DNA from 2 places in the Paenibacillus sp. MAH-35 genome. Region 1 is predicted to be linked to the other one. Evidence: a T-box and tRNA genes for the amino acid it is inferred to sense, from the RefSeq annotation. Region 1 holds a T-box; the other holds one or more tRNA genes.

What was found. The T-box of region 1 lies ahead of ileS (isoleucine--tRNA ligase). A T-box ahead of a tRNA ligase gene usually reads a tRNA of that ligase, here a tRNA-Ile.
Region 2: it encodes a tRNA-Ile, which carries the amino acid that the T-box ahead of ileS (isoleucine--tRNA ligase) is inferred to sense. The anticodon was not compared.

Annotation. Positions count from the first base shown of each region.
Region 1 covers NZ_JBYUPU010000001.1:116,362-127,096, forward strand. Annotated here, with positions in the region: gene AC3Y2E_RS00455 (SLC13 family permease) at 93-1,958, shown strand; gene ileS (isoleucine--tRNA ligase) at 2,804-5,884, opposite strand; T-box leader at 5,943-6,196, opposite strand; gene AC3Y2E_RS00465 (hypothetical protein) at 6,391-6,960, shown strand; gene AC3Y2E_RS00470 (AraC family transcriptional regulator) at 7,166-8,083, shown strand; gene AC3Y2E_RS00475 (S-layer homology domain-containing protein) at 8,468-10,735, shown strand, end outside.
Region 2 covers NZ_JBYUPU010000006.1:196,298-207,032, forward strand. Annotated here, with positions in the region: gene AC3Y2E_RS08825 (ABC transporter permease) at 1-1,304, shown strand, start outside; gene AC3Y2E_RS08830 (ABC transporter ATP-binding protein) at 1,308-2,207, shown strand; gene AC3Y2E_RS08835 (extracellular solute-binding protein) at 2,194-3,717, shown strand; gene AC3Y2E_RS08840 (phosphatidylglycerophosphatase A family protein) at 3,833-4,387, shown strand; gene AC3Y2E_RS08845 (hypothetical protein) at 4,553-4,759, shown strand; tRNA gene AC3Y2E_RS08850 (tRNA-Met) at 4,876-4,949, shown strand; tRNA gene AC3Y2E_RS08855 (tRNA-Ile) at 4,969-5,045, shown strand; tRNA gene AC3Y2E_RS08860 (tRNA-Leu) at 5,095-5,177, shown strand; gene AC3Y2E_RS08865 (hypothetical protein) at 5,332-5,763, shown strand; gene AC3Y2E_RS08870 (hypothetical protein) at 5,916-6,158, shown strand; gene AC3Y2E_RS08875 (hypothetical protein) at 6,158-6,310, shown strand; gene AC3Y2E_RS08880 (S-layer homology domain-containing protein) at 6,527-7,465, opposite strand; gene AC3Y2E_RS08885 (hypothetical protein) at 7,645-7,827, opposite strand; gene AC3Y2E_RS08890 (GreA/GreB family elongation factor) at 8,081-8,539, shown strand; gene AC3Y2E_RS08895 (YolD-like family protein) at 8,664-8,966, shown strand; gene AC3Y2E_RS08900 (hypothetical protein) at 9,044-9,445, shown strand; tRNA gene AC3Y2E_RS08905 (tRNA-Val) at 9,826-9,898, shown strand; gene AC3Y2E_RS08910 (hypothetical protein) at 10,273-10,449, opposite strand; gene AC3Y2E_RS08915 (YheC/YheD family protein) at 10,553-10,735, opposite strand, start outside.

The DNA.
Region 1 (10,735 bases):
AAGTCGCCCACTAGGCAGGAATGCCCAGAAAAATGTCGAAAAGAGGGGAGACAACGAGTTGCTTAAGTTACTATTGCAAGGGGGAACCAGATGTGGATGGACCGATGATTATTACGCTTGGTACGCTGGCGCTGGCGTCCGCGTTGTTCATATCCGGCAAAATACGTTCGGATTTGGTCGCGATCGGGTCGTTGGTCGTGTTGATGCTGTTTCAAATTTTAACGCCGGGCGAAGCGTTGTCCGGGTTTTCGAACTCGGTCGTCATTATGATGATCGGCTTGTTCGTCGTCGGAGGCGGCATATTCCAGACCGGCCTCGCCAAGATGGCGAGCAGGCAACTGCTCCAGTTGGCTGGGACAAGCGAGACGAGACTGCTCATTATGGTTATGCTTGTCACTTCGGTGATCGGGGCATTCGTAAGCAATACGGGAACGGTGGCGGTGATGCTGCCGGTTGTCGTCAGCCTGGCGATGAGCGCCCGGACGAATCCGGGTCAGCTTCTGATGCCGCTTGCTTTTGCAAGCAGTCTCGGCGGGATGCTGACGCTAATCGGGACGCCGCCGAACCTCGTCATTCAAGAAACGCTCCAAAATGCCGGCTACGGCAGCTTGTCTTTTTTCTCGTTTACCCCCATCGGATTGGTTAGTATTGCTACCGGCATCGTGGCGATGCTTTTCCTGCGCCGATTTTTGCCTAAAAACGATGAGGACGGCGATAAGAAGCACAATGGCCGGACGTTGAAGGAGCTGGCGCGGAAGTACCAGCTGTCCCGGAATTTGTTCCGGATTCAGGTCGGCACGAATTCTCCGATTCACACGAAAACGCTGCTGGAGCTGAATATCCCGGCTTCGTTCGGCATTAACGTCATTGAGATCCGGCGCAAGACGTCGGCGAAAAATCAGTTTTTCAAAACGATCAATCAGGAAATCGCCGGACCGGGAACGGTCATTCAAGAAGATGATATTTTGTATGTAAACGGTACTTTCGAGCACGCACAACGGTTTGCGGAGACGTACGGCTTAGTGCTGCTCGACCGGCAAGCTCCGGAGAATCAGCCGCCCGCAAGCGCGGAGCGGTATGCGACTCATGACGTAGGCATTGCCGAAGTGATGCTGACGCCGAATTCCAGACTGATCGGCCAGCTCGTCAAACAATCCGGGTTTCGCGAGAAATACCGGATTAATATTTTGGGCATTCAGCGGAAGGAGCAATATTTGCTTCACAATCTGAAGGAGGAGAAGATGCGGTTCGGCGATGCGCTGCTCGTTCAGGGGACATGGAAAGACATCGCCCTGCTCGCGGCGGAACAGGCGGACGTCGTCGTCGTCGGTCAGCCGATCGAGGAATCCCGCAAGGTGACGATGGACCACAAAGCCCCGATCGCCGCCGGCATCATGCTGCTAATGGTGCTGCTCCTGATCACCGAGCTGATCCCGGCAGTCGCGTCGGTCATGATCGCCGCCGTGCTGATGGTGGTGTTCGGTTGTGTGCGCAATATGGAAGAGGCGTACAAGACGGTAAACTGGGAAAGCATCGTGCTGATCGGCGGGATGATTCCGATGTCGATCGCGATTGAGAAGACGGGCGCCGCGAAGCTGCTTTCCGAAGGGCTCGTCGGCTCGCTGGGCGGCTTCGGGCCGATTGCTTTGCTGGCGGGCGTTTATTTTACAACGTCGATCTTAACGTTGTTTATCAGCAACACCGCTTGCGCCGTCTTGTTCGCCCCGATTGCGCTTACGGCCGCCGTCCAGCTGGGCGTCAGCCCGATGCCGTTCCTGTTCGCCGTCTCGATAGGAGCGAGCATGTGCTTCGCGTCGCCGTTCTCCACGCCGCCTAACGCGCTTGTAATGTCGGCGGGACGGTATAAGTTCAGCCATTATCTCAAGGTCGGACTGCCGCTGCAGCTGCTGATGGGGATCGTGATGGTTGCCGTGCTGCCGTTCTTTTTTCCTTTCTAACAAAAGTAGAAGCCGCTTCCGGTGGACGTTATTTTAAGTGCGAGTTCAAAAAGTCCGGTTTTCAGCACCGAGAAGATGGGATGAAGCTAGGAAATGAGGAGCGGAGCGTAGTGAAAGCTACGTGAGCACCGGAAGTTCCGGCTGAATGCCATATTCGATGTCGAGCAGGCTTCCTGTATCTGCTTCGTGATCAAAAGTGGACTTTTTGAACAACCTCTTTTAGTCCGGGAAGCGGCATTTTTGGCTTAGTAAAGCAGGAGGGAGACAGTTTTTTTCAAGGATCTGTCGCATCAGATTGGCTGCAGTGATGTTCATTAGCCATGTAGCGGAAGAATGATTTCCTCTATTTCCCCGAAATACGTCAGTTTTACGCTATAGCGGAAATCTGATTTCCGTTATTTTCGCTATACCGGGTAATATAGGCGGTAATACGGGAAATAGCGGAACAGTTTCTTCCGCTATGCGTCTAATTCCCGCTATTGGAAACAAATAGCGGAAGTTTATCTTCCGGAAGCAGCTTCACAGCCAACCCCTGAAGCCGATTACCACTATAACCCCCAACACGAGATAAACAGCTGCCGCGCAACCGAGCACAATGTGTGGGGAGACGAACGGTACGAAATAATCGCCAACTCTAACTGGAGCAGCGAACATACCTGTTCCTCCCGCCGACAAACGGCCATGGGATTGACCAATGACATGCGAGTCCGCTTTTCCGCACCACACCATCCCCCCGCCTCCCCGGGAGCATCGCGCGGTACGGTGGAAAAGCGTCCCCGCGCACGCCAAAAACCGTCCGGTCAACTGTACCGGACGGTTTTCCTGCGTCTTTACCTTGCGCAACGTTACTCAATCAGCAATCCGGCCTTCGACTCCCCGATCGCCACGATCTCCATGCCGGACACTTGGGCATAACGGACGCCGGCTAACAGCACATTGTCGTGCAGAACGTCCGGGAAACGCTCCAGCGCCGTTTTGACTTGCGGGCTCACGTCCAGCACCAGGTTGACGCGTTTCTCGATCGGCAGCTCCAGCTTTTTGCGGTAATCCTGTACGGCGCGTACGACTTCGCGGACGAGGCCTTCCTGTTCCAGCTCCTCGGTAATCGTCGTATTCAAGGCGACGGTCATTTTGTAGCCGGAGGCGGAGGCGAAGCCTTCCTTCGCCTGCTTCTCGACGAGCAGCTCCTCCAGCGTGACGCGGACCGATTCTCCCTCGACCGTGATATCGAGGTAGCCGTTATCCACCGCAAACTTCGACTCGGCCGAAGGGAGCTGCTTCAGATGGTTTTGCAGCGGACCGACCAGCTTGCCGTACTTTTTACCGGCCGCCTTCAGATTCAGCTTCAGGGCGAAGTTGACGAAGCCGCTGTCGCCATGGACGAGGCGGATCACTTTGACGTTGATTTCTTCCTTAATGATCGCCTCGAAACGGCTGAGATCGAATTCGCGGTCAAGCGCGACGAGCAGCTCGGACAAAGGCTGGCGCGTTTTGATTCCGGTCTCGCTCCTGACACTTCTCGCCAGCTCGACGATTTGGCGTGCGGTTTCCATATCCGATTCCAATACGGAATCGATCTCCGCTTCGCTCGCCTGCGGATAATCCGCAAGATGAACGCTTCCCTTGCCGCCGAGGTTGTCGTACAAATCCTCCGCGATCAGCGGCGCATAAGGCGCGATCATCCGCGCTACCGTCAACAGCACGCGGCGCAGCGTCTGGTAGGCTGCGACTTTGTCTGCGGTCAAGCCGCTTCCCCAGAAGCGGTCGCGGGAGCGGCGGATGTACCAGTTGCTCAGCTCGTCGACGAACGTCTCCAGCTGCTTCGCCGGGTTCAGGAAGTCGTACGTCTCCAGCCCTTTGCTTACTTGCTGAAGGGTGGTGTTCAGTCTGGAGAGAATCCAGCGATCCAACTCGTTCGTTGAACGCTGCTCCGGGTGATCTTCCGGCTTGTATCCGTCGATCGTCGCATAAAGCGCATAAAACGCGTGCGTATTATGGATCGTATCGATCACCTTCGATTTGGCTTCGGCCACGATGCCTTTGGAGAACCGCTTGCTGTTCCACGGCGCGCTGTCGGCCAGCAGCGCCCAGCGGAACGCATCGGTGCCGAACTCGTCGATGATGTCCCACGGATCGATGACATTGCCTTTGCTTTTAGACATTTTCTGCCCGTTCTCGTCGAGCACGTGTCCCGTAGAAATAACGGCTTTGTACGGCGATTGGTCGTTATACAGCGTGGACACCGCCAGCAGGCTGAAAAACCAGCCTCTCGTCTGATCGATCCCTTCGCAGATCATGTCGGCCGGATACTGCTCCTGGAACAGCTGCTTGTCGCCGAACGGGTAGTGCTGCTGGGCGAACGGCATCGAGCCGCTGTCGAACCAGACGTCGATCACTTCCGGGGTACGGTCCATCGTTCCTCCACAAGAGCAGCGCAGCAGCACCTCGTCCACGTACGGCTTGTGCAGCTCCAGATTCGGATCGACCGGCTGAACCGCCCGTTCCCGCAAGTCCGCCGCGCTTCCCGGCGCATATTCGCATCCGCAGTCGCGGCATAACCAGACGTTAAGCGGAGTCCCCCAGTACCGGTTCCGGCTGATGTTCCAGTCGACCAGCTCCTCCAGAAACTTGCCGAACCGGCCTTCCCGGATATGGGACGGGTACCAGTCGATTTTGCTGTTGTTTTCGATCAGCTGATCTTTCACCGCAGTCGTCTTGATAAACCAGCTCTCCATCGCGTAATACAGCAGCGGCGATTTGCAGCGCCAGCAGAACGGGTAGCTGTGCTCGTACCGCTCTTTGGCGAACAGCAGCTTGCGTTCGGACAAGCTCTTGACGATATCGACGTCGCAGTCCTTTACGAAACGTCCGGCAAACTCGGCGACCTGCGCGGTATAACGCCCGGCCAGATCGACGACGCTTACGAAGTCGAGCCCGTGCTGGCGGGTCGTCCGGTAGTCGTCCTCCCCGTGAGCCGGAGCGATATGGACGATCCCGGTACCGCTCGAATCGCTGACGTAATCGGCATCGACGACGATAAACCCTTTCTGGGCGGTCAAGTAAGAGAAAGGAGGCTCGTAAGCGGCGCCTACGAATTCCGAGCCTTTATGCACGGACAGCCGTTCGAAGTCTTCCTTGAACCATTTGTCCGCCAGATTGTCCGCCACGATATAGACTTCGCCGGCCTGTCTCACTTTGACGTAATCGAGGTTGGCGTTAACGGCTAACGCGACGTTGGCCGGCAGCGTCCACGGCGTAGTCGTCCAGGCGAGGAAATACTCGCCGCTTTGCTTATTCCGGAACTTCACGGTCGCGCTTAAATCTTTGACGTCCTCGTAGCCTTGAGCGACCTCGTGCGAGCTGAGCGTCGTCTGGCAATCCGGGCAGTACGGGCTGACGCGATGGCCTTTGTACAGCAGCCCCTTCTTATGAATCTCCGCTAAAATGTGCCAGACGCTCTCAATGTAGTCATTGGTCAGCGTGACATACGGGTGGTCCATATCGGTCCAGTAGGCGATGCCTTCAGTCAGCTCGCGCCACTGCTTCTCATATTCGAACACGCTGCCTTTGCAAGTCTCGATGAATTTGGCAACGCCGTACTTCTCGATCTCCTGCTTGCCGGAGATGCCGAGCTGCTTCTCGACGCCGAGCTCTACCGGCAGACCGTGCGTATCCCAGCCGGCCTTGCGGACGACGCGGTAACCGGACATCGTCTTATAGCGGCAAATAAAGTCTTTGATAACGCGTCCGAGCACATGCCCGATATGCGGCTTGCCGTTGGCGGTCGGGGGGCCTTCGTAGAACACGAAATTCGGCCTGCCTTCCCGGTTTGCGATCGACTGCCGGAACGTATCCTCCTGCTTCCATCTCTTTAGTACGCGGAGCTCGCGTTCTCTTGCTTTTTCTTTGACATCCACTTTTCTCATCGCGTTTAGCCATCCTCTCGGGTTCATAACCATAATCAAACAAAAAAATCCCGTCCCTCTAAGGGACGAGATTATCTCTCGCGATACCACCCTTGTTCCGTTCGACCCATGCTCCGAGTCTCCCGGCACCTCAACTGCGCACTATCATGCGCGTCCCTTGTAACGGCGGGACCCCGGGGCGGCTTACTGGAGCGCTTCAGCTTTCCTTCTCGGAGAGGATGTTCGGCTAACACTTGAACGTTGGCTTTCAGCACGTGGCCAACTCTCTGGGGGACAAGGGATTAGCGTACTCGTTCTCGTCAATGAATTTGGTTATGGCATGTAATTATCTCTTTTGTACACTATTCCAATTCAATTGTCAACAAGTGGAACAAATTGGTGCTGGGGTGCGTCTAGTAGTACAAAGTCAGAGTTGTATTTTGAAAAAGGGAGAGAGACTTGCCAAGCGCTTTTTAATCCACTCTCCCTATCGGGTCTGACATCGTACTAAAGGCAGAGGTGATAAGATGAGAAAACGTATGATGACCATCCTGTTGTGCAGTTTGCTAGCTATGGCGGTGATCGGGTTCGCCGCTCCTGCGGACGTATTCGCCTGTTCCTGCGCGGCGCCTCCGTCCGTACAGTCCGAGATGAACCGGAAGACGGCGATCTTCGCCGGGAAGGTGAAGGACGTCAAGCAGCCGGGCAAAATCGGCTTCGCGCAATCGTCGGCCGATCCGGTTCGCGTTACGTTCGAAGTGACGACGGTGTGGAAGGGGCAGGTAACGTCCACGACGGAAGTGTACACGGCGATGAGCTCGGCGAGCTGTGGCTATACCGGATTTGCCGTCAACCAGAGCTATCTCGTCTCCGCTTACGGAACGTCGGACCGGCTGGAGACCGGCATGTGCGAGATGACCAAGCCGTTGTCCGCGGCAAGCCTGGAGCTGGCCGAGCTGGGCGCGGGTCAAGCGCCCGACCCTTCCAAGGCAGTCGCCGAAGGGAGCTACATCGTTCCGGTGATCGTGGCGGTATCCGTGCTGGTAATCGCGGCAGCGGCAGCGCTGTTCATGCTATCGAGGAGGCGGAGAACGTAAACTTGCGCCTTCCGTCCGATTGAAACGCGTTTCGTTCGAAGGTACTATGAAGCTAGTGTCCAGCAAAAAGTTACGAAGTTCGAAGTATAGTTCCGTGTTCCTGGTCTGCATCTGAGATCCGCATACCTTACCGCTTGCAAGTCCGGACGCACGTCTGGACTTTTTTGCAGCCTTTGCCGTATGACGTTCCGGATGAAGGAAGGGGATGGACCGCTTGAATACGTCGCCGCAGCCGCTTGTATCCGGCAGGTACCGGTTTTTATTCGAGAACAAGTTTTTTTTGAATCCGAAGCACTACGAGCTGATTACGTTATTTCAGATCAGCGATCTCAGCTGCAATTCCGGTTTTGTGCTGCGCGAGCATAAGCAGATCTGTTATGAGATCACGTATGTCCTGTCCGGCAAAGGATGGTTTGCCACCAACGGCACGAGGTACGACGTAGAAGCGGGCGACATCTATATCAATACGCCGGGGGAACTGCATTCCGGCGGGGCGGACGATAAGCAGCCGTATCGGTATCTGTGCTTCGGTTACCGGTTCAGACAGAAGCCGGGAGCGGAGCATCCGTTTCTGCATATTCAAAAAATGATGGATGCCAAGAATACGCCGCTCCAAAAAGACCGGTTGGACGTGAAAGCTCCGTTCCTGAACGCGCTGCGGGAGTTTCGGACAATGGAGCGGTATTCGCCGATGCTGAGCCAGATGTACCTCGATCAGATCATTGTACTCACGTACCGGAATTTTTTCTCGGACTGGGACAAGACGTACCGGATGGACCTGCGCCCGCGGGAAGGGTTTCAGGAGGCGGTGTACAATGCGATCAGTTATATCGACAACAACCTGTTGACGATCAAAGATTTGACCGACGTTTCCGAAGCGCTCGGGTACAGCTATTCGCATCTGTCGCACATCGTGACCGAGGAGACCGGCATAACGCTGCGCGACTTCTATGCGCAGAAACGACTGCAGAAGGCGATCGAGCTGTTCCGGTCGAGAAACCATTCGATTACCGAAATCGCTTCCATTTTGGGCTACCAGTCGATTCATTCGTTCAGCAGAGCGTTCAAGAAAGCTTCGGGTTTATCGCCGACTGAATATATTCGTTTGCACTGCGTCGATTAAGGGGAAGCGACCGTTTCGCAACATCCGGATCAGACCTGCCATCTTCGCCTCCATCGTCTTTTCCATATCGTCAAGACCGGGATTCCGTTAAGGAGCTCCGGTCTTTTTCGCATTTTGGAAGGAAACGGCCGCCCAACGAACAAATTGCAAAAAATGTACAATAGAACCGCATAACTGAATAAATACACCTCTATGAAAAACACGTATATTGGTTTTGCAAACGCTTTTACTATAGAAGCGAAGGTGAAACGGGCACCGGGCGGGGGACGTATTCCGCAAAGCCGGCACGAACGCCGAACATGGCGCGTTGGGGCGGGCCGCTCGGCTTGCAGCCGTTAGTTCACCGGGCAGCCAGAGTTTATAGGTGAAAAGGAAGGTGTATGTATGAGGAGCAGGCGAATCTGGTGGAACCGCAGTTTGCTTTACGTGTACATGATCTGTTTGCTCGCCGCCGCATTTCCGTCCGCCGCGTATGCTTCGGCCGGTCCGTCTGCCGGAACGGGCAGCCAAGGCACAGGCGATCCGCAGGCTGCGGCGAGCGGCTCTGCCGGGGAGAGCCCAGTCACGGCTTCGGTTTACGAACCGTCCGTAACGGACAGCGTCTACATCGAATCGGCCGGCGGTCTGAGGAAGCAGATCAACATCGTCGACGCTCAGGGCGCGGGCAATTATTTGGCCGTCTTGACGAGCCGTTTCGGAGATAAAACGAACAATACGAGCAAGTACAACGTCGCCGTTCAGGTCGACGAACATTTCCAAGTGACGAAGGTCGCCAACAAAGCGCCGGCGAACGGCGGCTCGCCTGCCTGGCAGGATTCTCCGGATCTGGCCATTCCGGAGGGCGGGTTCGTGCTGCTGGCGTCCGACAGCGATTATGCGACCAAAGGATTCAAGAAATACGCTGCGGAACATTTCAACGTGGGCGATACAGTCAAGCTGATTGTGAACGGGCAATCGGTGAATCTGGCCGAATTCAAAGCATTAACCGAATCGCTGGCTGAGCCGTCGGTCCTGATGCTGGATCAGGATCATATGTTCACCGTAGCCAAAGAAGAAACGAAAACGGTGTTGTCCGGCAAGCTGTCCAACTACCAAAATGACGGCGTATACAAAATTACAATAAACGGCAAGCCGGTGGAGATCCGGGAAGACGGAACGTTCGCCGAAGAGGTCGCGCTCCAGCCGATGACCAACTACATCGACGTCGACCTGTACCGGGGAGAGACGGTCCGCAAAAAAACGCTTGTCACCGTATACCGGTATATGAAGGTGCATCCGGAACGGGAGGTTTATTTGTGGATCGAGCAGTCGACCAATCTGAACAAATATCCGACCTCCGAGTCGATCCGCAAGCTGCTCGTCAAGGCGAAGGCTGCCGGCGTAACCGCCGTGTCGTTTCCCGTCAAGGGCAGCGAAGGCTTTGCCTCGTATTTGAAAAACGATCTGTCGGGTATCCCGCATATCAGCCAAATTACGGAGACGATCAAAGCGGGCGTTCCCGCCGATCTGGATGTGCTGCAGGAATTTATAAGGCACGGACATGAGCTCGGCCTTCGAATCGACGCTGTATTTAATTTGTACGGAGCGGGCTCGGCCAAGGATACCGGGCTGACGAAGGAGCAGTTTGCCGAATTCGAGGAGTGGGTATACCGTCCGGAGGACCAAGGGGCGATTGTCCCGATCAGCCAAAGCAGCTACAAGCCGCTAGTATACTTCATGAACCCGGCTAACGACGCGAATCAGCTGTATCAGATGAAAGTGATGGAAGAGGTTATGCGCCATTATGACGTGGACGGCGTCGTGTTGGACCGGGCCCGGTACGACAACATTTACGCGGACTTCAGCGACATTTCCAAACGGAAGTTCGAAGCTTACCTGGCCCGAAAAGGAAAAACGCTGGAGAAATGGCCGCAAGATATTTTCGAGCATCAGTATGACGACTCCGGCAATTTTGTCAAAACCGTTAACGGGCCGCTGTTCTACGATTGGCTCACCTACCGGTCCGCCGGAGAGAAAGAGATGTTCATCAAATTCCGGTCGAAAATCGATGAAGTGAACCGGGATACCGGCAAACGGATTCCGTTTGCGATCTCGATGGGGTCCTGGTATACGTCCTATTACGAAGTGGGGCAAAACTGGGCGAACCCGAACTTCAAGTACGATCCTCGGCTTGGCTTCCCGCTGGGCAGTCTGTATACGGAGGAGTATGCGAAAACCGGCTTCGGCTCAAAAGATATTTTCGACTATATGATACTCGGCACCTACTATAACACGCCGGCCGCGGTAAAGCGCGGAATTACGCTGATTCATGTGCTGACTCAGGAGGAGTTCCCGGTGTATGCGGGCTTCCAGCTGGAGCAGCTGCCGCAGCCGGAGGATCAGCGGGAATCGTTTCAGGCGGCATTAACGTATACGAACGGCTTGAAGCTGTTCGACCTGTCGCAAGTGAACTGGGACATCCAAAAGGCGGCGCTCGAGAATCGGACGTATGTCAAACCGTTTCAGCTCGGAATCAGCATCCCGGACGGTCTGACGCTGCCAAATGAGCTTATGCCTCATATCGCTAAAGGGTTCATCGAAGGGGAGTATCATAACCAGAACCGGGCTCTGGGCGCGACGGGCGTCTATACCGACGACTTCGGCCAGACGACC
Region 2 (10,735 bases), on a different contig from region 1:
ATCCGCTTATGCTGCTGCTTATTTTGACTCTGGGCCTAGGGGTATACAACTCCTCTGCAGCACGGACGATCGATCTGAACTCCACCGAGCGCACGTTATACCAGTACGGCACCGATGTCGTGCTTCAGCCCGTATGGGAAGCGTACTCGGAAGCACCGCCGCCGTCGCCGGATCAAGGTCAAGGAGGCCAAGGCGGTCAGGGGGGACAAGGCGGTCAAGGTGGCCAAGGAGGCCAAGGAGGCCAAGGCGGAGGCGGAGGCGGCAACCCGGGAGGCAATCCCGGCGGCGAACCGCAAAACTCGAAGATGCTGTACCTCGAACCGCCGTTTGAAATTTTCCGCACGCTGGAAGGCGTGGAACATGCGGCGAGAGTGCTGCAAACGAAAGGAAACGTCGTCGTTTCCGGCAAATCGCTTGGCGCCGGTACCGTCATGGGTATCGACAACGTGGACTTCGCGGAAGTGGCCTGGTTCCGCAACGATTTGTTCCCGGCGCATCCGCGGCAATATTTGCAACTGCTCGGCTCTTACGAGCATGCGGTGATCATCCCGGAATCGTTCGCCAAGAAACATCAGGTGAAGCCGGGCGATCTGATCTCGATCGCGATTCAGCAGCAGATGGTCGAGTTTGTCATTGTCGGCACGCTGCCGTATTGGCCGTCGCTGTATCCAGATCAATCGCCGTTTTTCATCGCCAATCTGGATTACATATTCGATCAGGCGCCTCTCGTACCTTATGACGTCTGGCTGAAAATGAAGCCCGGAGCGCTGCTCGCTCCGATTATCGAGACGCTGCAAGAGAAAAATATTCCATTGGTCAGCTACAAGGACGTACGAAGAGAGCTGATCACCCAAAGCAAACATCCGTCGCGCGGCGGCGTATTCGGCATACTGAGCCTCGGTTTCCTCGTATCGGTTCTCGTATCGCTGATCGGATATGTGCTGTATTGGTTCTTTAATCTGTCGAGCAGGGTCGTCCAGTTCGGCGTCTTGCGGGCAATGGGATTGTCGCGCAAGCAGTTGACCGGCATGCTGCTTCTCGAACAGGTGTTTACCGCGGGCTTGTCGATTGTGCTGGGCTTCGTCATCGGCAGGCTGACGAGTATTCTGTTCCTGCCGTTCCTGCAGACGACGGAAAATGCCAAAACCCAAGTTCCGCCGTTCCGGGTCGTGTTCGAAGCCAGAGACATGTATCAGCTTTACGCCGTCGTCGGATTTATGCTGATTACTGGCGCAACGCTGCTGCTGCTTCATATTCGCCGGCTGAGAGTGCATCAGGCGGTTAAGCTGGGGGAGGAGCGGTAACCGATGATTACTTGCGAAGGATTAGTTAAAATTTTCAAAACCGACGAGATCGAGGTCGTCGCACTGCAAGGCTTGAACATTTCGGTAGAAGCCGGCGAGATGATGGCGATTATCGGCAACAGCGGAAGCGGAAAGTCGACGATGCTGAACATTCTGGGCGGACTCGACCGCCCTTCCGCGGGCCAGGTCCGGGTCGGCGAATGGGATCTGCTGAAGATTACCGACGAACAGCTGGTAGAGTACAAGCGCAAGACGGTAGGCTTCATCTGGCAAAATAACGCTCGGAACCTGCTTCCCTACTTGACCGCGCTGGAAAACGTGGAAATGCCGATGATGCTGAACGGCAAGGTGGATCGCGCCTACGCCAAGCAGTTGCTGGATTGGGTGGGGCTCAAGGAGCGGATGAACAACAAGCTGTACCAGCTCTCCGGCGGGGAGCAGCAACGCGTCGCGATCGCCATCTCGCTGTCGAACCGGCCGTCGCTGCTGCTGGCCGACGAACCTACCGGTTCGGTGGATACGCAAACGTCGGACCTGATCATGGATATTTTCCGCAGGCTGAACAAAGAGATCGGCATCACGATCGTAATCGTCACCCACGATCTGTCGCTCGCCAGCAAGGTGGACCGGGTCGTGGCCATCCGCGACGGCCTCACGAGCACCGAATTCGTGAAGCGGAACGAAAATCTCGATTTCGATGCAGGCGCCGGCGCTCATCTCAAAGGAATCCGTGCGGGGCACGAGGAGTATGTCGTGCTTGACCGTGCGGGCCGTCTGCAAATTCCTAAAGAATATTTACAAGCTCTGCAAATCACGAACAAAGCGTCGATGGAATTCGACGGCAAGACGATTACGATTAAAGCGCCGAAACAATTAGGGGGAGAAGCGAATGAATCAATCTAAACCGCGATGGCTTAAAACGTTGACCGGCCTTACGGCAATTGCGACCTTGACCGTGCCGGTACTGGCAGCATGCAATAAAGGGGAAGGGCCGGGCGATAAGGGCGAGCAGGTGCTGCGTATCGCGACTCCGTATTACGGCGAGGAGGATGAGTACTTCCGCCAACAGTTTACCGAAATTTTCGAATACAATAATCCGAACATAAAGGTCGAGATCGTGTCTGCGGTCAATCAGGACCAGTATCGTTACGGACCGAGACCGGAAGGGGAAAAACCGGAAGATCCGAACGAGAAAATGAAAGAGCTGATGAACAGCGATAACCCGCCTGACGTCGTTATGCTTAACTTTGAGCAGCTTCCCGATCTGATCAGCAACAACATGCTGAAGCAGCTAGACGCGGACATTACAAAGGATAAATTCGACTTGTCAGACGTAGTGCCGGCCGTCATCGACGGGATCAAGTCTGCAGGCGAAGGTAAGATTTATGCGCTTGCGCCGACGTTTTCCTCTCAAGTGCTGCTGTACAACAAGAAGCCGTTTGACGATGCGGGTGTTGGGTACCCGAAAGACGGCATGACCTGGGATGAGATGTTCGAACTGGCGCGCCGGGTATCGAAAGGCGAAGATGAAAACCGCGTGTACGGATTTTCTTTTAACCAATACAATTACGGCTCCAAAGAAAACTTGTTCCACGAGATGAGGACGTATACGGCGCCGCTTCAATTGCGTACGTTCTCGGATAACGCTGAAAGTATGACGGTGGATTCCGATCAATGGGAAAAAGTATGGTCGACGATGATCAGCCTCAGCAAGGAGAAAATATTCCCCGAGCCGATCGATTACAGCAAGATGGATGCGGCCAGACGGGCGCAGATGGCAAGCGGCGAGTACAATCCGTTCCAAAACAATACGTTCATGAACGGCAAGCTCGCGATGACGCTTGGTCATACGTATAATATTAACGAACTGATCCGCAGCAACAAAAATGCAGCCAACATTAAAGGGTATACGCCTATCGATTGGGATATCGTCTCGATGCCTTCGCATCCGGAGTTTAAAGACGTCGGCGGCAACGTGTACCTGAACGGTCTGATGGGCATTAACGCCAAGGCTCAAAACTCGGCGGCAGCGTGGAAGTTCATTAAATTCATCAATGGCGAAGACTGGGCCAGACTGAAGTCCAAGAGCGTCAACCAGCTCGTATCCCGCGCGAAGTACATTCAGCCTCGCGACGGCATGCAATATAACATCAAAGCGTTCTACACCATGAAGCCGGTACCGGTTCAGGACGAGATGAGCGAGCTGTATCGGGAATACCAAAATATCGGTCAAGTGTATGATATTGGCCGGGAATATTTCAAAAAAGCGATTGAAGGCAACATTACCGTCCGCGAAGCGCTGAAAGAATGGCAAACGGCCGGAGATGCGGCGCTGAAGCAGATGAAGGATAATCCTAACGCTCCGATCAACATCATGCCCGGCGGCGGCCCGATGATGATGCCGGCGTTCTAATCGATGAAGGATGCCGGATCGCCGACTGAGGCGGTCCGGTTTTCGCATTTTCCGACAATTTCCGGGAAGTCCATGCTATAATGAACCTATGTCTGACATCGAAGGGGAGATTCCAATGCGGAAACGGGTCCACAGCAAAGATGTAAAGGAAGCTGCACTGCGCAAGCTGCAGGAGCGCGGCGTACAGCTTGAAGATATCGCTCATATCGTCTATGAGATGCAATCTCCCTATAATGCGGGTTTGAAGCTGCAGTTGTGCCTGGAAAGCGTTCGGGCGGTGCTGGAGAAGCGCGAGATACAGCATGCGATATTGGTGGGGATCGAGCTCGACCAGCTGGCTGAGAAACAGATGCTGTCCGAACCGCTGCAGTCGATCGTCGAGACGGACGAAGGGTTGTTCGGCTGTGACGAGACGCTGGCGCTTGGCTCGGTATTCGGCTATGGGAGTATTGCTGTTACGACGTTCGGTCATTTGGACAAGCATAAGGTCGGAGTGATCAAGCGGCTTGATACGAAAAGCGGGAACGGCGTCCATACGTTCCTCGACGATCTGGTGGCGAGCATCGCGGCTTCCGCGGCCAGCCGGATCGCTCACCGGATGCGCGACGAGGAGGAGCGCCTGGAGGCGGTCGATAACCCTGCGGTGCTTCGGGGAGAGCATGCGGGCTGAATAAACGGTATAGAACCTCTCACGCAGAGATGCGGGGAGGTTTTTTTGCGGCCTTTTTCGTTTATAGCGGGGGCGTAAGCGTTAGGGCAAATAGCGTGCTTCTGAAACTTTTTGCATAGAATCGTACCGATTCCGGTAAAAAAATGGGGGAGATGGGATATGCTAATGAGAGAACAAAATCAAAGAAAGGATCGGTCGGAATTGAAGATGCAATGGGTGTACTGGGTCAAGCTGTATGAAAGCAAATTCCAGGCGGGTTGTCTGGCCAAGCGGATGGAAGAGGATTGGTGGATCTACGGCTACGAATGCCCGCAGTCGGTGGAAGTGTTCAGGTCCAAGAAAGGCCGGTTCGGCGTCCGGTATCAGCTGTAGGGAACAAGAAAACTTACGTACCGTACCAATAAGTGAAAAAAATATTGACATCCACTCTTCATATGGTGTATATTTATTTTTGTCGCTGTCGCGAACAGGACAGCATTTCCAAACGACGCGGGGTGGAGCAGCCCGGTAGCTCGTCGGGCTCATAACCCGAAGGCCGCAGGTTCAAATCCTGCCCCCGCAATAATCTTTTCCGCTCATTGGGGCCCTTAGCTCAGTTGGTTAGAGCGGTCGGCTCATAACCGATTGGTCGGGGGTTCGAGTCCCTCAGGGCCCACCAGAAATAGCATGCGGCAATCATAGATTGATAGGAACGTCCATACATACATGCCGGGGTGGCGGAATGGCAGACGCACAGGACTTAAAATCCTGCGGGGGCAACCCCGTACGAGTTCGAGTCTCGTCCTCGGCATAAACCTACAATCCAAAAACACAAAACGCTTAGTTAAAGACAGTGGGAGTTGATTCCCGTCGATAACTCGGCGTTTTTTTGTACAGGCGAACCGGGTTCGACCTGGTTTTTGAGTGTAAACTTCAAGAGAACAGACTGCTTCCGGGATGTGTCCATGATGATCATTGAAAGTCTTGTCGACCGCAAAAACCAGGCGCCGTTAACGGTGCTGCTTAAACTGAAAAAGGGCGACCCGGTCGATATGCGGCTGGAGGACGGTTCCTGGAAGGTATATGCGCACAACGCCTATCTGGGGGCGATCCCCGATACCTATGAAATAATCGGGAGCCGCTATCAGCATGCGGTCATTACCAAAATGGAGCGGACCGTTACGGTGAATTTCTCGCTGCGATGTGTAACGGTTCAAGAACTCCAAGCGCATGCGGAGAAGCAACGTGTGGAGACGGAACAATACAAGAAGAAGTATATCAAATATCAAAAAGAAAAAGAGTCGGACAAATATAGACCGGGCACCTCCAGCGGCGTTAGTCTGTACGATAAAGAGCTGGATAAAGAGTTAACTTGGAATTATGACCCCGAGCCGTGACTTTGTCAAGTTTCGTTATAAAGCAGTGTATATGTGAAAGTAGTTGCATAGCAGTTGATCTGTAACGTCAGGAAAAGAGAGCTCAGCGGTTAACCGACTGCCAGGGGCTCTCTATTGTTATCAATGATCTGGCAGCATCGAGGAGAATCGTTATGGTTGGCGGAGTCTTGGCCATCGGTATTGCTTTGGGGTCACTCACCGTGAAAACAATCAGTGCTTCTCAGATGGACAACAGTCAGGATCATCCTTCGACCGCCTACTCGGTAAATGAACGCGGCCAAACGTATGGTACAGCAGTAAATGCGCGTACGCCTGAAGAAAGACCGGATTTGATGAAAGCGATCGGAGAGGGTGGAGTATCCGGTTACATATTGAAAAAGGATTTAGAGGGGTAATGCCAAAAACACCGGAAGAGGCAATCGCTTTGATGAATAATCAGATAGCGGAAGGCGGAAGAACAATCCACTTGTATAAAGAAGACGGTAAAACCGTGATTGGCGTTTATAAGATCGGTTTAGGGAACGTTGTTAAGAACCGAAAAGAATAGTACCAGTTAAAATTCAGCAGCCTTGGAAGTGAAGTATTCTTGGCTGCTGTTTTATTTTAATTTTGAAATGAAACAGGACGAGATTCTGATTGTCGAATGCAATTGCAATTTCATCCCCCTCGATAACTTGAAACCCTGAGCTTAAACCCGCGGCAACAAAAAAAGAACTCCGGCCAAGAGCGTCCGCTCTGCCGAAGTTCCCGGGTGAAGCTTATCTTACAACGCGTCGGAAGACGAAGTCGATCCGGCGGCCGGCTGCAACACCGGCTTATAGGTTGAGGCGACGTAGGTGTCGATTTTGGCCTCGCTGATCACTTGCGGATACATCTTATCCGGATCGGGCTGATGAAGCTTGTAGGAGATCAACGCTTGGCCGTCAAGGGTGAACTCGATGTTCGATACCGAGATTCCGTATCCGGGATGCGGTCGGTTGCTCCAGGTTAAGGTTACTTTGTTCACATCGTCGTTTACTTTCGTAACCGACAGCGATACGTCCGGATCTACCGCCGGAACGGGTTTGATCGGTTCGTGCTTTTTGGCGAACAAAATCGCTTGGTTCAGCAGACGGGCGGCTTCGCTGCGCGTAATTTCGTGTTTCGGATAAAAATATCCGTCGTCAAGCTCGGTAATTTTGCCGAGCACCAGATGCTGGATGCTGTTCATGTAGGCTTCGGTGACGTCCGCTTCATCCTTCAGAATGACATACATTTTAATGAACGCATAATCATTTTTGGCGGTCAACGCATGGAACAAAAGATCGGCATACTGTTCTTTCGTCAAGTTTTGCAGCGGATCGGCGTCCCTCGGAATCGGCAGGCCGTTATGATGCGCATAGATGAACGCTTCTGCGTACCAGGCGTCGTTAGGAACGTTGGTGAAATAATCGCTTGCTTCCGGTTTCTTAATAAACCGGATATGATCGATGTTCAAATCAAAAGCTTTAACCAGCATCGCAACGCCTTGCGCCATCGTGACTTTGCCTTTGGGGGCGAAATGCTCGGCCGATATGCCGCTGACGATGCCGGCCTTCTGAAGCGCGGCGATATCCGCCTCGTTAGGATCACCTTGTACGTCGGAGAAGGCATAAGCGGAGCCGCCCAGCATCATCAGCAGGGCTAGCAGTGCGGAGATTAAGAAGGTTGCCCGTTTTTTCATTTCTTTCACCTCTTCGTCTGATGGTATCGTGCAATCGATCGATCAACCTTCTAAACGGGAAACGCCGGAGAAATGTTGCAAAGTTTATCCACTTTTTTTGAGAATGCGAGTTTCGCTGGAAACGGAACAAACGCCAGATGCGGAAGCGTGGCTCCGCAATCTGGCGTTTGTTGGTTGGTTTATTCGTTCAAGCCGGCATGGCCCGTGCTTGTGGCGAGAGACGAATCGGCCGGTGAATAGGCGATCAGAGTTACCGGCTGTCCGGTTTCCTGCTTCAATTTTTGTTCCAGCTGAACGATCTCTTGGATAAGAGCGGGTTTGCCGTTTAAATCGGTGTATTCGTATTCGTTGCGAGTGGACAAGTGTCGCTGCTCCTTTCCGCTCAAAAGCCATCATTCCATCATTCCAAACCTAATCTTAGACTGTCCCGAAAAATTGCTTTCTATACCTGGCATATTCTGTATTGGCAGACAAGCCCGTTTTTGTTAGAATGCGTGTAAGGCCCCGGATCGGGGTCTGTTTGTCCATATGAGGGAGGAGATGAAGCGATGATACGATTATCGGTGCCGATCGTCAAACCCGTCGCGGCAGCACGGTATGGAGGTGATGGCTGCCATGAGCCATAGTGATGCCAAAGGAACAAGAGACGCTTTAATCGGGCAGCTCGTTTATTTTGACGAGCAAGTGTCTTCTTTCTTAGATGAATACAGCGATTCCGCCCGTCAGGACCGGGTCAAGCTTCGCAAGCTGATCGAGCGTTACCAGCGCAAGCTGCAGGATGTTACGTCCAGAAACGACGATCGTCTCGACGAATCGCTTCGATCGGTTGTGCTGATCGGCAGCAGCGTCAAAATCGAATTTCCGGAAGACTCTATCGTGGAAACGTATACAATCGCCTTTCCCGAGCATATCGATCCGGATCAAAACCGGATCTCGTTTTTGTCGCCGCTCGGGCTCAGCCTGTTGTTGGGAAGTGTCGCCGACTCGGTAACCGTAGAAGGGCCGGGAGGAAATTATGTCGTTCATGTCCAGGAAGTGAATTTCGCGGAAAACGCCGTGTATGCGATGCCATAAAGCTGGAAGAAACGCCGGGTCGGACAATGGACGATCCGGCTTTTTGCCTATTGGCGGACGATTGACTTCCCCTGATACCTCCTCTATAATATAAGAACAAATGTTCTTATTCGGAGGGTTCGCGATGAGTAAAGTTCCTGTTGAATGTATGGCTGTCGATAGTTCAACGGCTGCCCGTTCATCCGCAAGACGGATGCCTGACCTGGACGATCGGCAGTATGAAGAGAACATTCGATCGCTTGCAGTCGCTTTATTTACAGAGAGCGAAGCGATCGTGACGGTATGGGGAGACGAGGAGGAGCAGACCATTCAAGGACGGATCACCAAGCTGGATAAGGAACGCAAAAGAATCAAAATCGAGAACGAATGGGAATACAGCTGGATCGACTTCGCCGATGTGGCAGACATACGTCTTCTCTTAGATTGAAGCGAAACTCCCGGATATGGTATGCTGCTTCAGAGCAGGCTTTTCTAACAACCTATCGAGTAATGGAGCAGAGCGGTATGAATAACACTATTGACAAGCAATGGGTATCGCGTAAAGTGCAAAGTTTGATCGCGATATCCGAAGAACTGATTTCTTTCCTGGAAACGAAGCAAGGCGAAGACGGGACGATCCGGATCACGCTTAAAGATTTGGCTGCGGAGCTGAAAACGTCCGTGCCGTCTGCGACCGATCGGCTCGATCGGCTGATCGATTTCGGCCTGGTCCGGCGTATCGATTCCCGTTCGTATCAGATTGTACATACGAATTTGGCGCAGACGCCTTTAACGAAGATCGAAGAATTGATGCAAGTCGTATCGGATGTGCCAAGCTCCAGCTATAAGCAGCAAGCGGAGGCGCTGGGCATATCGGTGGAAGAGCTCGAGATCGTATACGGATATTTTGTTCTTCTCCTGAAGTAGTCTGCCGTTTAGAGTCAAAGGAAGGTCCGGACCGGCACCCATGCACCAATAACGGTAATATCCCGGATGTGCTTCATCCAGAATTCCGCCGGCAACTGCCGCAACTCCAGTTATGACATGATCCGTCCGCTCCTATCATATACTGCTATCACCCTAGGCTAGAGGTGAGAGGATATGGAGCGTAACGGTTCTGCGGTCAGAGGTTTGTTGTTCGCCGTGCTGCTTGTGGCACCGGTCTGGGGCGTGCTGATCTGGTTATGCAGCCGATAACCGGGATCGGGCCGTCTTATGCAGCCGGGATATTTTTTAGAAAAAAACAGAATCGAAGGTTGACATGATAGGCGATCCTTGGTATTATAGTTTTTGTCGCTAATGAATACGACCTGTTAGCTCAGCTGGGAGAGCACTATCTTGACAGGGTAGGGGTCAGTGGTTCGAGCCCACTACAGGTCATATCAGGAAAGCCTTGAGATATCAAGGCTTTTTTCTATTTTCTATTAGCTGGAACGGACCCGATAAGAGTGGTTTGTAGCCTTTATTTTGCGCAAAACCCGCTATGGACGGGGAAATAGCAGCGGTTTGGAGCACTTATAATTGGCCATAGGGGTGCAGACCCCGTCAACGGGTTGAAATAAGAGCTACAAACCGCCTTTATTCGCTTCCATCTATCAAAAAGTCGGGAAATAGAGGGTGCCAGAGACTCTTATGGCGCTCGACCAACCGCCCTCCTGCAGCAAAACGCCGCACGCTGGAAGCAACGTGCGGCGCGATGAGATTCACTTCTTCCTTTGCAGAACCCCAACATACGGCTTCTTACAAATGCCGCGTCAATCGGACACGGTCGGACCGTCTTCATCTACATGTTGCTGCTCCACGTATTGACTCTGATCGCTGCCGTAAATAAAATCGACGGAATAGTCGATGCCGGGCTGATCCGAGTCGGAAGCGGGAGACAGGCTAACGGCTGCTTCGCGGTGATCGGCTGCTTGTTCCTCGTTGTACATGGAAATCCCTCCTCTCGGTATTAACGGGAGTTTGCACCAGGAGGACGGTATTTATGCAGCACACGGGTTATTTTTGCCGATCCGGTACCGCGCGCGCTTGCTTTTACTTTTGATAGCGGACGATTCTCCGGTACATGGACCGGTTCTTCAGCTTCAAGAACAGCGACTTGGCCGGGTGAAAGTTCGCCTCGATGATCCATACCCGCCCTTTGTTATCGATCCCCACATCCAGGCCGACCGTGCGAATCCGGTAATAGTTGTGAAGCTGCCGGGCGGCCTTCAGCCC